2 regions of the Ectopseudomonas hydrolytica genome follow, and region 1 is predicted to be linked to the other one. Evidence: predicted binding sites of a transcription regulator. Region 1 holds the regulator's gene; the other holds the start of a gene.
The links. Region 1 encodes FliA, which starts transcription of late flagellar genes. Its sites were predicted from a motif close to CTAAAGTTTNNNNNNNNNNNGCCGNTAA; they were not measured.

Region 1 (6,052 bases):
GCGATATGGCAGCACTCCACCAGCTCGTTGAGCTGGAGGAAACCCGCCCCGCCCTTGACGGTATGGAAACCGCGGAAGATGGCGTTGAGCAGGTTCATGTCGTCCGGTCGGCTTTCCAGCTCCACGAGCTGTTCGGACAACTGTTCGAGAATCTCGCCGGCCTCTACCAGGAAATCCTGGAGGATCTCTTCATCGGCGCCGAAGCTCATAGGGGGTGCTCCTTAGAATCCAAGACTGGACAGCAGGTCGTCGACATCGTCCTGACTGGAGGCGACGTCATCACGCTTATCGGCATGAATCTGCGGACCTTCACCCCGGGATGGCTCTTTTAATTTTTCCTGTTCGGCGCGCAGCACTTCATGGTCGTGCTGAATACCGGCAAAACGGTCGACCTGACTGGCCATGAGCACCAGCTTGAGCAGGTTGCTTTCCACCTCGGTCACCAACTGGGTGACGCGCTTGATCACCTGGCCGGTCAGGTCCTGGTAGTCCTGCGCCAGCAAGATGTCGTTGAGATGAGCGGACAGCTTGTTGCTGTCACGCTCGCTGCGAGCGAGAAACAACTCGATACGCTTGGCCAGCTCGCGAAAGCCCTCGGCGCCCATCTCGCGGCGCATGAAACGGCCCCACTCCGCGCTCAGGCTCTGCGCCTCGTCACTGAGGTCGTTGACCAGCGGCGCGCTCTGCTCCACCAGATCCATGGTGCGGTTGGCGGCCTTCTCGGTCATGGTCACGACATAGTTCAGGCGCTCGGTGGCATCGGCGATCTGCGACAGCTCCTGGGCATGCGGCATGCGCGGGTCGAGCTGGAAATTGACGATGGCGTTGTGCAGCTCCCGGGTCAGCTTGCCGACCTCGTGGTACAGGCCGCGATCGCGGACCTTGTTGAGCTCGTTGATCAGTTGCACCGCAGCGCCGAAGTTGCCTTGTTCCAGGCTATCGACCAGCTCGCGGGCGTTGCTTTTCAGGGTCGACTCGAGGTCACCCAGCGTGGAGTCATCGTGTTCCATAGCACCCTCGCGGCTGACATCAGCCGTTTACCCGCTCGAAGATCTTCTCGATCTTTTCCTTCAGCACCTGGGCGGTGAAGGGCTTGACCACATAGCCGTTCACGCCGGCCTGTGCCGCTTCGATGATCTGGTCACGTTTGGCTTCGGCGGTAACCATCAACACCGGCAGGTGCTTGAGGCGCTCGTCGGCGCGCACCGCGCGCAGCAGGTCGATGCCGGTCATGCCGGGCATGTTCCAGTCGGTCACCAGAAAGTCGAAGCTGCCGCTCTGCAGCATGGGCAGTGCCGAAGTGCCATCGTCGGCCTCGGCGGTGTTGGTGAAGCCCAAGTCCCGCAAGAGGTTCTTGATGATCCGTCGCATCGTCGAGAAATCGTCAACGATGAGGATTTTCATGTTCTTGTCCAAGTCGACCTCCGTACAGTCCCAAACGCATTGCACACGCAATGACGCCCTTTAATCGTGAAACCGACTCAGCTGGCGCGCCACTCGCCGAGCCGCGAGCGCAACCGCGCTGCGCACTGGCTATGCAACTGGCTGACGCGCGACTCGCTGACCCCCAGCACTTCGCCGATTTCCTTCAAGTTCAGTTCTTCATCGTAATACAGCGCCAGCACGAGACGTTCGCGCTCCGGCAAACCGGCGATGGCATCGGCCAAGGCCGCCTGGAAGCGTTCGTCTTCGAGGTCCCGCGAAGGTTCGAGGTGGGTGTGCCCGGCGTCTTCGTGCAAACCGCCATGCTCGCCGTCCTGCAACAGGTCGTCGAAGCTGAACAAACGGCTGCCCAAAGTGTCGCCAAGGATGCCGTAGTAATCCTCGAGACTCAATTGGAGTTCGGCCGCAACCTCGTGATCTTTAGCGTCTCGCCCGGTTCTTGCTTCAACGACACGAATGGCATCGCTGACCATGCGGCTGTTGCGGTGCACCGAACGCGGGGCCCAGTCGCCCTTGCGTACCTCGTCGAGCATGGCACCGCGGATGCGGATACCGGCGAAGGTTTCGAAACTCGCCCCCTTGCCGGAGTCGTATTTGCGCGACGCTTCCAGCAGGCCGATCATGCCGGCCTGAATGAGATCGTCGACTTGCACGCTGGCCGGTAAACGGGCCAGCAGGTGATAAGCAATGCGCTTGACCAGAGGGGCATAGCGTTCGATCAGCTGGTGCTGGGAGTCCTGCGCCTGCGCCTTGTTGTACATACGAAGTCCAGAGGCTGCTGTCATACGGCCGAGTCTGCGGTCGGTTGCTGCACCAGACGCTCGACGAAAAATTCCAGATGGCCACGGGGGTTGGCCGGCAAGGGCCAGGTATCGACCTTCTGAGCTATCGCCTTGAACGCCAGAGCGCACTTGGAACGAGGGAAGGCTTCATAGACGGCGCGCTGCTTCTGCACGGCCTTGCGCACGCACTCATCGTAGGGTACGGCGCCGACATACTGCAGGGCGACATCGAGGAAACGATCCGTCACCTTGGTCAGCTTAGCAAAGAGATTGCGCCCTTCCTGCGGGCTATGGGCCATATTGGCCAGAACGCGGAAGCGACTGATGCCGTGATCGCGGTTGAGCAGCTTGATCAGCGCGTAGGCGTCGGTGATGGAAGTCGGCTCGTCACACACCACCACGAGGATCTCCTGGGCGGCGCGAACGAAGCTGACCACCGCATCGCCGATGCCGGCAGCGGTGTCGATCACCAGCACGTCGAGGTTCTCGCTGATGTCGCTGAAGGCTTGAATCAGGCCGGCATGCTGCATCGGCGAGAGATTGACCATCGCCTGCGTGCCGGAGGCCGCCGGGACGATGCGGATACCGCCCGGTCCCTGCAGCAGCACGTCGCGCAGATCGCATTCACCGGCAATCACGTCGGCCAGGGTGCGCTTGGGCGTCAGCCCCAGCAAAACGTCGACATTCGCCAACCCCAGGTCGGCATCCATCAACATCACCCGACGGCCGAGATCGGCCAGGGCCATGGACAGATTCACCGACACATTGGTCTTGCCGACGCCACCCTTGCCGCCGGTCACCGCAATCACCTGTACGGGATGCATACCCATGTTCTTTCTACACCTTGTCTAACTTCGACCTGGCCTCGTGGCCGTTTACTCCCGCGTCATGACGCGGGAGGGTGCTACATTCTCGCCGTTTCAGCCGGCACGCTGCGCGGGGCTGTGGTACAGCCCGGCGAACATCTGCGCCATGGCATCCTCGCTCGGCGGCTCGGCGGTCTGCAGGCCTACGGCGCGGCTGACCAGCTGGTGACTACGCGGCACCTGCAGATCATCCGGGATCCGCGGTCCGTCCGTGACATAGGCTACCGGCAGATGCTGGCCTATAGCCAGACCCAAAACCTCACCCAGGCTCGCGGCCTCGTCCAGCTTCGTCAGTATGCAGCCAGAAAGGCCACAACGCTTGTAACTATGGTAGGCCGCCTTGAGCACTTGGCTCTGACTTGTTGCAGCCAGGACCAAATAATTCTTCGCCTTGATCCGCGCCGAGGCCAGGCTTTCCAGCTGCAGGCGCAGCGCCGGATCGTTACCCGGCAGACCGGCGGTATCGACCAGCACCACGCGCTTCTTGGCCAGCGGCGTCAGCGCCTGCAGCAGGGACTGACCGGGATCGATCTGGGTCACCGATACACCCAGAATACGCCCCAATGTCTTGAGCTGCTCCTGGGCACCGATACGGAAGCTGTCCATGCTCACCAGAGCGACCTGCTGCGCGCCGTACTTAAGCACGTAGCGCGCCGCCAGCTTGGCCAGGGTGGTGGTCTTGCCCATGCCGGCCGGACCGACCAGGGCGATCACCCCGCCCTCCTCCAGCGGCTCGACCTTGGGCGTCTTGATCGCATGCGCCAGGTGCGCCAGCAGCATGCGCCAGGCCTGACGCGGCTCGGCCACACCCGCGACCTTGCTCAGCAGTGCCTGCGACAGTTCGGCAGACAGGCCCATGCGCTGCAGGCGACGCCACAGATTGGCCTGCTGCGGACGACGCGTCTGCAACTGGCCCCAGGCGATCGACCCCAGCTGAACCTCAATCAGCTCGCGCAGGCCGTGCAGCTCGAAGCGCATGGCTTCCAGCGCGCGCGGATCGACCGCCGGGGCCGCGGCAGGAGCCGACTCGGCCGCGCGCTGCGGTTTGACCGGCGTGGCAGGCAGCTCGGGCGCCAGCAGCGATTCGTTGGCGAACAACTGGCGGTCCTTGCCGGCGTCCTGCTCGGCACGCGTGGCCAGCTCCGCCTGGGCACTGGCGATGCGCGCCTGGGTCTTGCGCAGCTCGGCTTCCAACGCCGGGTTCGGGCGTACCGGCGCCGGCGCCACCTGGTAGTCCAGCGCAGCGGTCAGCTCGACACCGCCAGCCACGCGGCGGTTGCCGATGATCGCGGCGTCGGCGCCCAGCTCGTCTCGCACCAGTTTCATGGCGGTCCGCATATCGGCGGCGAAGAAGCGTTTGACCTGCATGACCCTTTACCTCAGTTCTGGCCAACCGTAGCGACTATGGTGACCTGCTTGTTGTCCGGAATTTCCTGGTAGGCCAGCACATGCATGCTGGGTACCGCCAGCCGCGCGAAGCGCGACAACATCGCCCGGATCGGACCGGCCACCAGCAGAATCACCGGCTTGCCGAGCATTTCCTGGCGCTGCGCCGCTTCCACCAGGGAACGCTGCAGCTTCTCGGCCATACCCGGTTCGAGGAGGATGCCATCCTCGCTGCCCTGACCGGCCTTCTGCATACTGTTGAGCAATATCTGTTCCAACCTTGGTTCGAGGGTGATCACAGGCAGCTCCAGCTCTAGTCCCACAATGCTTTGCACAATGGCGCGGGCCAGCGAGACGCGTACCGCGGCGACCATCGCGGCGGGATCTTGACTCTTGGGCGCGACGTTGGCGATGGCCTCGGCGATGGTGCGAATGTCGCGCACCGGCACCTGTTCCTGCAGCAGCGCCTGCAGCACCTTGAGCAGGGTCGACAGCGACACCAGCCCCGGCACCAGCTCCTCGGCCAGCTTCGGCGAGCTCTTGGCCAACAGCTGCATGAGCTGCTGCACTTCCTCGTGGCCGAGCAGCTCGTGGGCATGCTTGTGCAGGATCTGGTTGAGGTGGGTGGCGACCACGGTACTGGCGTCGACCACGGTGTAACCCAACGATTGCGCCTGATCGCGCTGACTGGGGTCGATCCACACCGCCTCCAGGCCGAACGCCGGATCCTTGGCGGCGATACCGTTGAGCGGGCCGAATACCTGGCCGGGGTTGATCGCCAGTTCGCGATCCGGATAGACCTCGGCCTCGGCCACGCTGACGCCCATCAGCGTCAACCGATAGGCGTTGGGCGCCAGATCGAGGTTGTCGCGGATATGCACCGAGGGCATGAGAAAGCCCATCTCCTGCGACAGCTTCTTGCGTACTCCCTTGATACGCGCCAGCAGCTGGCCACCCTGATTGCGGTCGACCAGCGGAATCAAGCGGTAGCCCACCTCCAGACCGACCATGTCCACCGGGGTGACGTCGTCCCAGCCCAGTTCCTTGACCTCCTGGGCCTTCTGCGCCGGCAGCAGCTCCTGCTGGCGCTGCACTTCCTTGACCTCGGCTTCCTTGACCTTGCGGTTCTTGTGCGCGATCCAGTAGGCGCCGCCAGCGGCCACCAGGCCCAGGCTGATGAAGGAAAAGTGCGGCATGCCCGGCACCAGGCCCATGGCGATGAGGATGGCAGCGGCCACGGCCAGAGCACGCGGCGAGGCGAACATCTGCCGATGCACCTGCGAGCCCATGTCCTCGGAGGTGGAAACGCGGGTCACCATCACCGCGGCGGCAGTGGACAGCAGCAGGGAAGGAATCTGCGCCACCAGGCCGTCACCGATGGTGAGCAGGGTGTAGACCTTGCCGGCCTCGGCGAAGGCCAGGCTGTGCTGCAGCACGCCGATGGCGATACCGCCGATCAGGTTGATGAACAGGATCAGCAGGCCGGCGATGGCGTCGCCGCGCACGAATTTGCTGGCACCGTCCATCGAGCCGTAGAAGTCCGCCTCCTGGGCCACCTCGCTGCGACGGCGCTTG
Region 2 (6,052 bases), 960 kb from region 1:
CGCAGTCGACGGAAAAGCCCTTGAGCTGCAAATAGTCGAGCACGTTGGCGAGGATGTCTCGGTTGTCTTCGATGACCAGAATGCGCATCGCGGGTTATTCCTGGGTTTGACGATTTTTTCACACGGCTTTGACGAGAGGCTCACAGCTCGCCTCGCAGACTGCGGCTCGTTCATCCTACAAGGATCATACGATGCCACGTCTCCATTACGCGCAACTTCGTTATCTGTCGATCATTCTGCTGGCTTGGCTGGCGGTTTTCTTCCTCACTCGTAGCGTGCTGCTGATTGCGCATCTGGGCGATGCCGGTGTCACCCTGCCGAACCTGCTTGGCCTGTATGGCGTCGGTCTGATCTATGACCTGAGCTTCCTGGTCTACGCCGCCGCGCCGCTGGCGCTTTACCTGCTGCTGTGTCCTGCCTGGTTGTGGCAGCGCCGTTGGCACCAGCGTCTGTTGATCGCCCTGGCGGCCGTCAGCCTGTTCGCGATGTTCTTCACCGCGGTGGCCGAATGGCTGTTCTGGGACGAGTTCGGCGTGCGCTTCAACTTCATTGCCGTGGACTACCTCGTGTACTCCAAAGAGGTCGTCGACAACATTCTCGAGTCCTACCCGATCTATCCGCTGCTGGCGCTGTTGGCGGTCTTGGCCATCGGCTTGACCGTAGCGCTGCGCCGGCCGCTGCGTGCGGCGTTGCAGGCGCCGCGTTTGCCACGGCTGCGTGCGGTCTATGCACTGGTAATGCTGGCATTGTTGGTCGGGCTGTGCAGCGGCCTGGTGGGGCAGGACGCGCCGCGTAGCCTGGGTGGCAATACCTACCAGCGTGAGCTGGCGAGCAATGGCCCGTACCAGTTCTTCGCTGCGTTTCGTAACAACGAGCTGGACTATCAGCAGTTCTACGCCACCTTGCCCGATGCTGCGGTGGCCGAGCAGTTGCGCGCCGAAGTGGCCGAGCCCAATGCGCGCTTCATCGGCAGTGACCCGCAGGACATCCGCCGGGTGATCGACAACCCCGGCCAGGCGCGCAAGCTCAACGTGGTGCTGGTCACCATCGAGAGCCTGAGTGCCAAGTATCTGGGCAGTTTTGGCGATACCCGTGGGTTGACCCCGAACCTGGACGAGCTGCGCAAGCACAGCCTGGTGTTCACCAATTTCTATGCCACGGGTACGCGCACCGACCGCGGTCTGGAGGCGCTGACCCTGTCGGTACCGCCGACCCCGGGGCGCTCCATCGTCAAGCGCATCGGCCGCGAGTCCGGCTATGCCAGCCTGGGCCAGCAGTTGGGCGCGCAGGGCTACGACAGCGTCTTCGTCTATGGCGGGCGCGGATACTTCGACAACATGAACGCCTTCTTCGGCGGCAATGGTTATCGCATCGTCGATCAGAGCAGCGTCGATGAGTCCGAGATGAGCTTCCAGAATGCCTGGGGCATGGCCGACGAGGATCTCTACCATCAGGCGCTGAAGGTGGCCGATAGCGACCATGCGGCCGGCAAGCCGTTCTTCCTGCAACTGATGACAACCTCCAATCACCGGCCTTACACCTACCCGGACGGGCGTATCGACATCGCCTCCGGCGAGGGGCGTGAGGGAGCAGTGAAATACACCGACTACGCCATCGGCCAGTTCCTGGCGCAGGCGCGCAGCAAGCCCTGGTTCGACAACACGCTGTTTGTCTTCGTCGCCGACCACACCGCAGGCAGCGCCGGGCGTGAGGATCTGCCGGTGGCCAACTACCAGATCCCGCTGTTCATCTACTCGCCCAGGTATGTCAAACCGGCGCAGTACACCGATGTGGCCAGTCAGATCGACGTAGCACCGACACTGCTTGGTCTGCTCAACCTGGATTACGTCTCCACTTTCTTCGGTCGCAACCTGCTGCGCGCCGACCACGCGCCCGGGCGGGCACTACTCGGCAACTACCAACATCTGGGCCTGTTCGATGGGCAGAACCTGGCGATTCTCAGCCCGCGCCAGGGCATGCGTCGCCACGACGATGCTCTGGGCCTGAGTCATGAGTGGCGGGTGGATGATGCCGATCCGCTGTTGCGGCGCGACATCGCCTACTACCAGGGCGCCAGTCATGCCTTCGGCAAGCGGCTGATCGCCTGGCAACCAGACGCTCAATCGAGCCAGCAGCTCAGCCAGCGCTAAGGAGTGAAGATGCCGTCTCGTTATTTCGATTTTCGCCTGGCGCTGGGTATTCCGCTGCTGCTGATGGCGCTGTTGCTGGTAGTCGATCCCAGCCCTGTGGACTTCGCCCTGGCCCGTCTGTTCTACGAACCTGGCCAGGGCTTCATCGGTCGTAGCAGTTTCTGGCTCGAAGACATCCTGCATGACCGTGCCAAGCAGGCGCTGATCATGCTCGGTGTGCTGGCCATCGCCGGCTTTCTGCTCAGCCTCATGCCGACACGGCTGCGTGCCTGGCGTCGACAGCTCGGTTATCTGGTGCTGGCGCTGGGTCTGTCGACTTCGGTGGTCACGCCACTGAAGACGCTGACCGGTATGCATTGCCCCTGGAGCCTGAGCGAGTTTGGTGGCCAGGAGCAGTTCACCCCGCTGCTGAGCGAACGTGCACCCACCGCCAACCCCGGCCGATGCTGGCCGGGCGGGCATGCTTCGGCAGGATTCTCGCTGCTGGCGCTGTTCTTCGTCTTGCGCGACCGCCGCCCACGTGCCGCGCGAATCGCGCTGGTGGTGGCGTTGGGGCTGGGTTCGCTGTTTTCCCTGGGGCGGATGTTGCAGGGCGCGCACTTTCTCTCGCACAACCTGTGGACGCTGCTGATCGACTGGGTGATCTGCGTGCTGACCTACCGCTGGCTGCTTTACCGAGCGCCTGTCGCACAAAACGCAGGGAATCAGGTGGTCTGGGGAGAAACCTGCCGATGAACAGACTCCAACAGGGCTTGCGCCTAGCGCTGGCCACCGTGGTTTTCGTCAGTGCGCTGTTGGCGCTGCCCCTGAGCATGGCGTGGGGCGCGACGACGTCGGCGGCGCCCGTGCAAGGCGTGCGCCCGGCCAGCTGGGCACAGCCACTGGACAGCCGCATCAACCTGTATCGCATGACGCCTGATCTGTACCGCAGCGCATTGCCTGCGGCGCGGGACTGGCCGCAACTGCAGGCGCTCGGCATCGCCACGGTGATCAACTTCTATCAGCGCGGCGACGAGCAATGGTTGGGTGATCCGCGCGTTCATCAGGTACACCTGCCGTTGCGCACTGATCGTATCGATGACACCGATGTCATCGAGGTGCTGCGCAGCATCCGCCAGGCGCAGAGTCGCGGCACGGTACTGATTCATTGCAAGCATGGGCAAAACCGTACCGGGCTGATCGCCGCCCTGTACCGGGTGATCTACCAGAACTGGAGCAAGGAACAGGCATTGGCAGAAATGCGCGGTGGCGGTTTTGGCGGCGAAGAGCGTATGGGCGACGCCGAGCGCTACCTGCGCGACGCCGACATTCCGGCGTTGCGTTCAGCATTGGCCACAGGCGCCTGTAGCACCAGCGCATGGGCGCTGTGCGCGCTAAAGGATCGGCTGCTCGGCGTAATCGAGGGGGTATGAAGTCATGAAGGTCGCGCGTTTGCTGATCTGTGGCCTGTCGTTGCTGGTCTTGCTGGGGTGTCAGAGCCTGCGCGAGCAGATGCTGGCAGAGAACTATCCGCCGACCTTCGTCGACGGCTTCGAGGACGGTTGCAGCAGTGGGCGTTCGGCTGTTGGCCCGCTCGGTCAGTTCGACAAGGACGTGCCACGTTACATGGCCGAGCCGCTGTATGCCCGCGGCTGGGAGGATGGCTTCCGCCAATGCGAAGACGTGCAGCGCATCGATGACTGGCAGGCGCGTCGGGAGGAGCAGTGGCGCGATGACGAATGGCGACACCACGTCGACCAGGCGATGGCCAAGGCTCTGCGTCGTTAGAAATTTCTTTATGTCCTTATCAAGAGCGACTGAATCGCGTCGATAAGAAAGAAGGGATTAGGGTCTGTTGTCGTTTCGCGCACGGCTCGCGTCGAAACGGCAACAGACCCTAGTACAATCTCTGAAGGTCTTTTGCCAAGTGCGGCGAAGGATGTCTCGATTTCTGCGCGCAATGGGAGTTGCAAAAATGTCGCTGCGTAATCTTTCTATCGCACCACGGGCTGCTTTGGGATTCGGTCTAGTAGCTTTGCTGGTGTTGCTGCTTGGGGCTTTTTCGCTGTTGCAGATGAGCGAGATGCGCAAGCAGTCCGAGGCAGTCGATCAGCATTGGCTGCCAAGTATGATGGCGCTGGGGGAGGTCAGCCAGGACATCCTGCGTCTGCGTGCCGTGACGCTGCGGCTGATGCTCAACCGTGACCCTGATGAGCTTCAGAGGAACCTGCGCCTTGCCGATGAACTGCGTACTGAGTTGAGTGCGGCTGACTCTTCGTATCAAAAGCTTATCTCCGGTAGTGAGGAGCGTAGCCTTTACGAGGTTTTTCGCCGAGCCGAAGCGGCCTACTTGCAGGAGCAGGGCAAGATCGTTGCCTTCATTCGCCAAGGTAACTTCGACGATGCCATTGCCGTGACCCGTGGCACGCTTAATCAACATGCCGATGATATGGCGCGTGCTCTAACTGATCTTTCCGAGCTGAACCGCAAGGGCGCTATGGAGGCAGCTCGCAAGGCTGGGCAGGTGTTCGATTCGGCGCGTACCTGGGTAGTGGTGATGATGGCACTGGCGGCGCTGGCTACCGTGGGCCTGGCACTGCTGCTGACCCGTAGCATCGTCGCGCCGCTGACGGAGGCGGTACGTCTTGCCGAGGTAGTGGCGTCGGGTGATCTGACCCAGAGCATCCACGTCGAGGGCCGTGACGAGCCGGCACGGCTGCTAAACGCCCTGAAAAGCATGCAGCAGAGCCTGCGTAACACCATTCAGAGCATCGCCGACTCGTCCAATCAACTGGCATCGGCATCCGAAGAATTGCATGCGGTGACCGAAGATTCGACTCGCGGCCTGCATCAGCAGAACACCGAGATCGAACAGGCTGCTACGGCAGTCAACGAGATGACTGCCGCGGTCGAAGAGGTCGCGCGCAATGCTGTGAGCACCTCCGAGGCATCGCGCGAATCCAATGCTACGGCGCAGCAGGGGCGCGAGCAGGTGCGCCAGACCGTGAGCTCGATCAGTCAGCTGGCCGATGATGTAAATGGCACCGCGGGTGAGGTCGAGAAGTTGGCCGAGCGGGTCCGTGAGATCAGCAAGGTGCTTGACGTGATCCGCTCCATCGCCGAGCAGACCAACCTGTTGGCGCTCAACGCTGCCATCGAGGCGGCGCGGGCCGGTGATGCGGGACGAGGCTTCGCAGTAGTGGCTGACGAGGTGCGTGCGCTGGCGCATCGCACTCAGCAATCCACGCAGGAGATCGAGCAGATGATCGGTGCCATTCAAAGCGGCACCGATCAGGCGGTCGGTTCGATGCAGAGCAGCAACAATCGCGCCCGCTCCACCCTTGAGGTGGCCCAGGCTGCGGGCGCGGCGCTGGAGTTGATCACTCAGGCGATCTCCTCGATCAACGAGCGCAATCTGGTGATTGCCAGCGCGTCGGAGGAGCAGGCTCAGGTGGCGAGGGAGGTGGATCGCAATCTGGTTAATATTCGCGATCTGTCGCTGCAGAGTTCGGCGGGTGCCAACCAGACCAGTGCGGCTAGCCAGGAGCTGTCGCGTCTGGCGATCGACCTGAACAACCTGGTAGCGCGTTTCAAGGTCTGAGGCACGGCCATTTCCCCTCCCGCCAGCGGGAGGGGGAGTAAAGCAGCACGAACGAAAACGGCGCCCGAAGGCGCCGTTTTCTTTACCGTGGCAGCTGTTACTTACCGGTCCAGCGCTTGAGCACCAGGGTGGCGTTGGTGCCACCGAAGCCGAAGCTGTTGCTCATCACGGTGTCGAGCTTGGCGTTCTCGACAGTGGTGAGCTGGATCGGCATGTCGGCCACTTCCGGGTCGAGCTCGTCGATGTTGGCCGACGCGGCGATGAAGTTGCCTTCCATCATCAGCATGCAGTAGATCGCTTCCTGCACGCCGGCAGCGCCCAG

Region 2: a site for FliA is predicted at 4,039-4,066, ahead of L1F06_RS10395 (methyl-accepting chemotaxis protein). Genes of this name have one in related genera too.

The regions. Positions count from the first base shown of each region.
Region 1 is NZ_CP099397.1:3,200,870-3,206,921, forward strand. Features, by position in the region: gene L1F06_RS14875 (chemotaxis protein CheA) at 1-209, opposite strand, end outside; gene L1F06_RS14880 (protein phosphatase CheZ) at 222-1,010, opposite strand; gene L1F06_RS14885 (chemotaxis response regulator CheY) at 1,030-1,404, opposite strand; gene fliA (RNA polymerase sigma factor FliA) at 1,482-2,228, opposite strand; gene fleN (flagellar synthesis regulator FleN) at 2,225-3,055, opposite strand; gene flhF (flagellar biosynthesis GTPase FlhF) at 3,146-4,459, opposite strand; gene flhA (flagellar biosynthesis protein FlhA) at 4,471-6,052, opposite strand, start outside.
Region 2 is NZ_CP099397.1:2,237,087-2,243,138, forward strand. Features, by position in the region: gene L1F06_RS10370 (response regulator transcription factor) at 1-88, opposite strand, end outside; gene L1F06_RS10375 (LTA synthase family protein) at 192-2,150, shown strand; gene L1F06_RS10380 (phosphatase PAP2 family protein) at 2,160-2,885, shown strand; gene L1F06_RS10385 (phosphatase domain-containing protein) at 2,882-3,562, shown strand; gene L1F06_RS10390 (hypothetical protein) at 3,567-3,917, shown strand; gene L1F06_RS10395 (methyl-accepting chemotaxis protein) at 4,105-5,730, shown strand; gene fabB (beta-ketoacyl-ACP synthase I) at 5,828-6,052, opposite strand, start outside.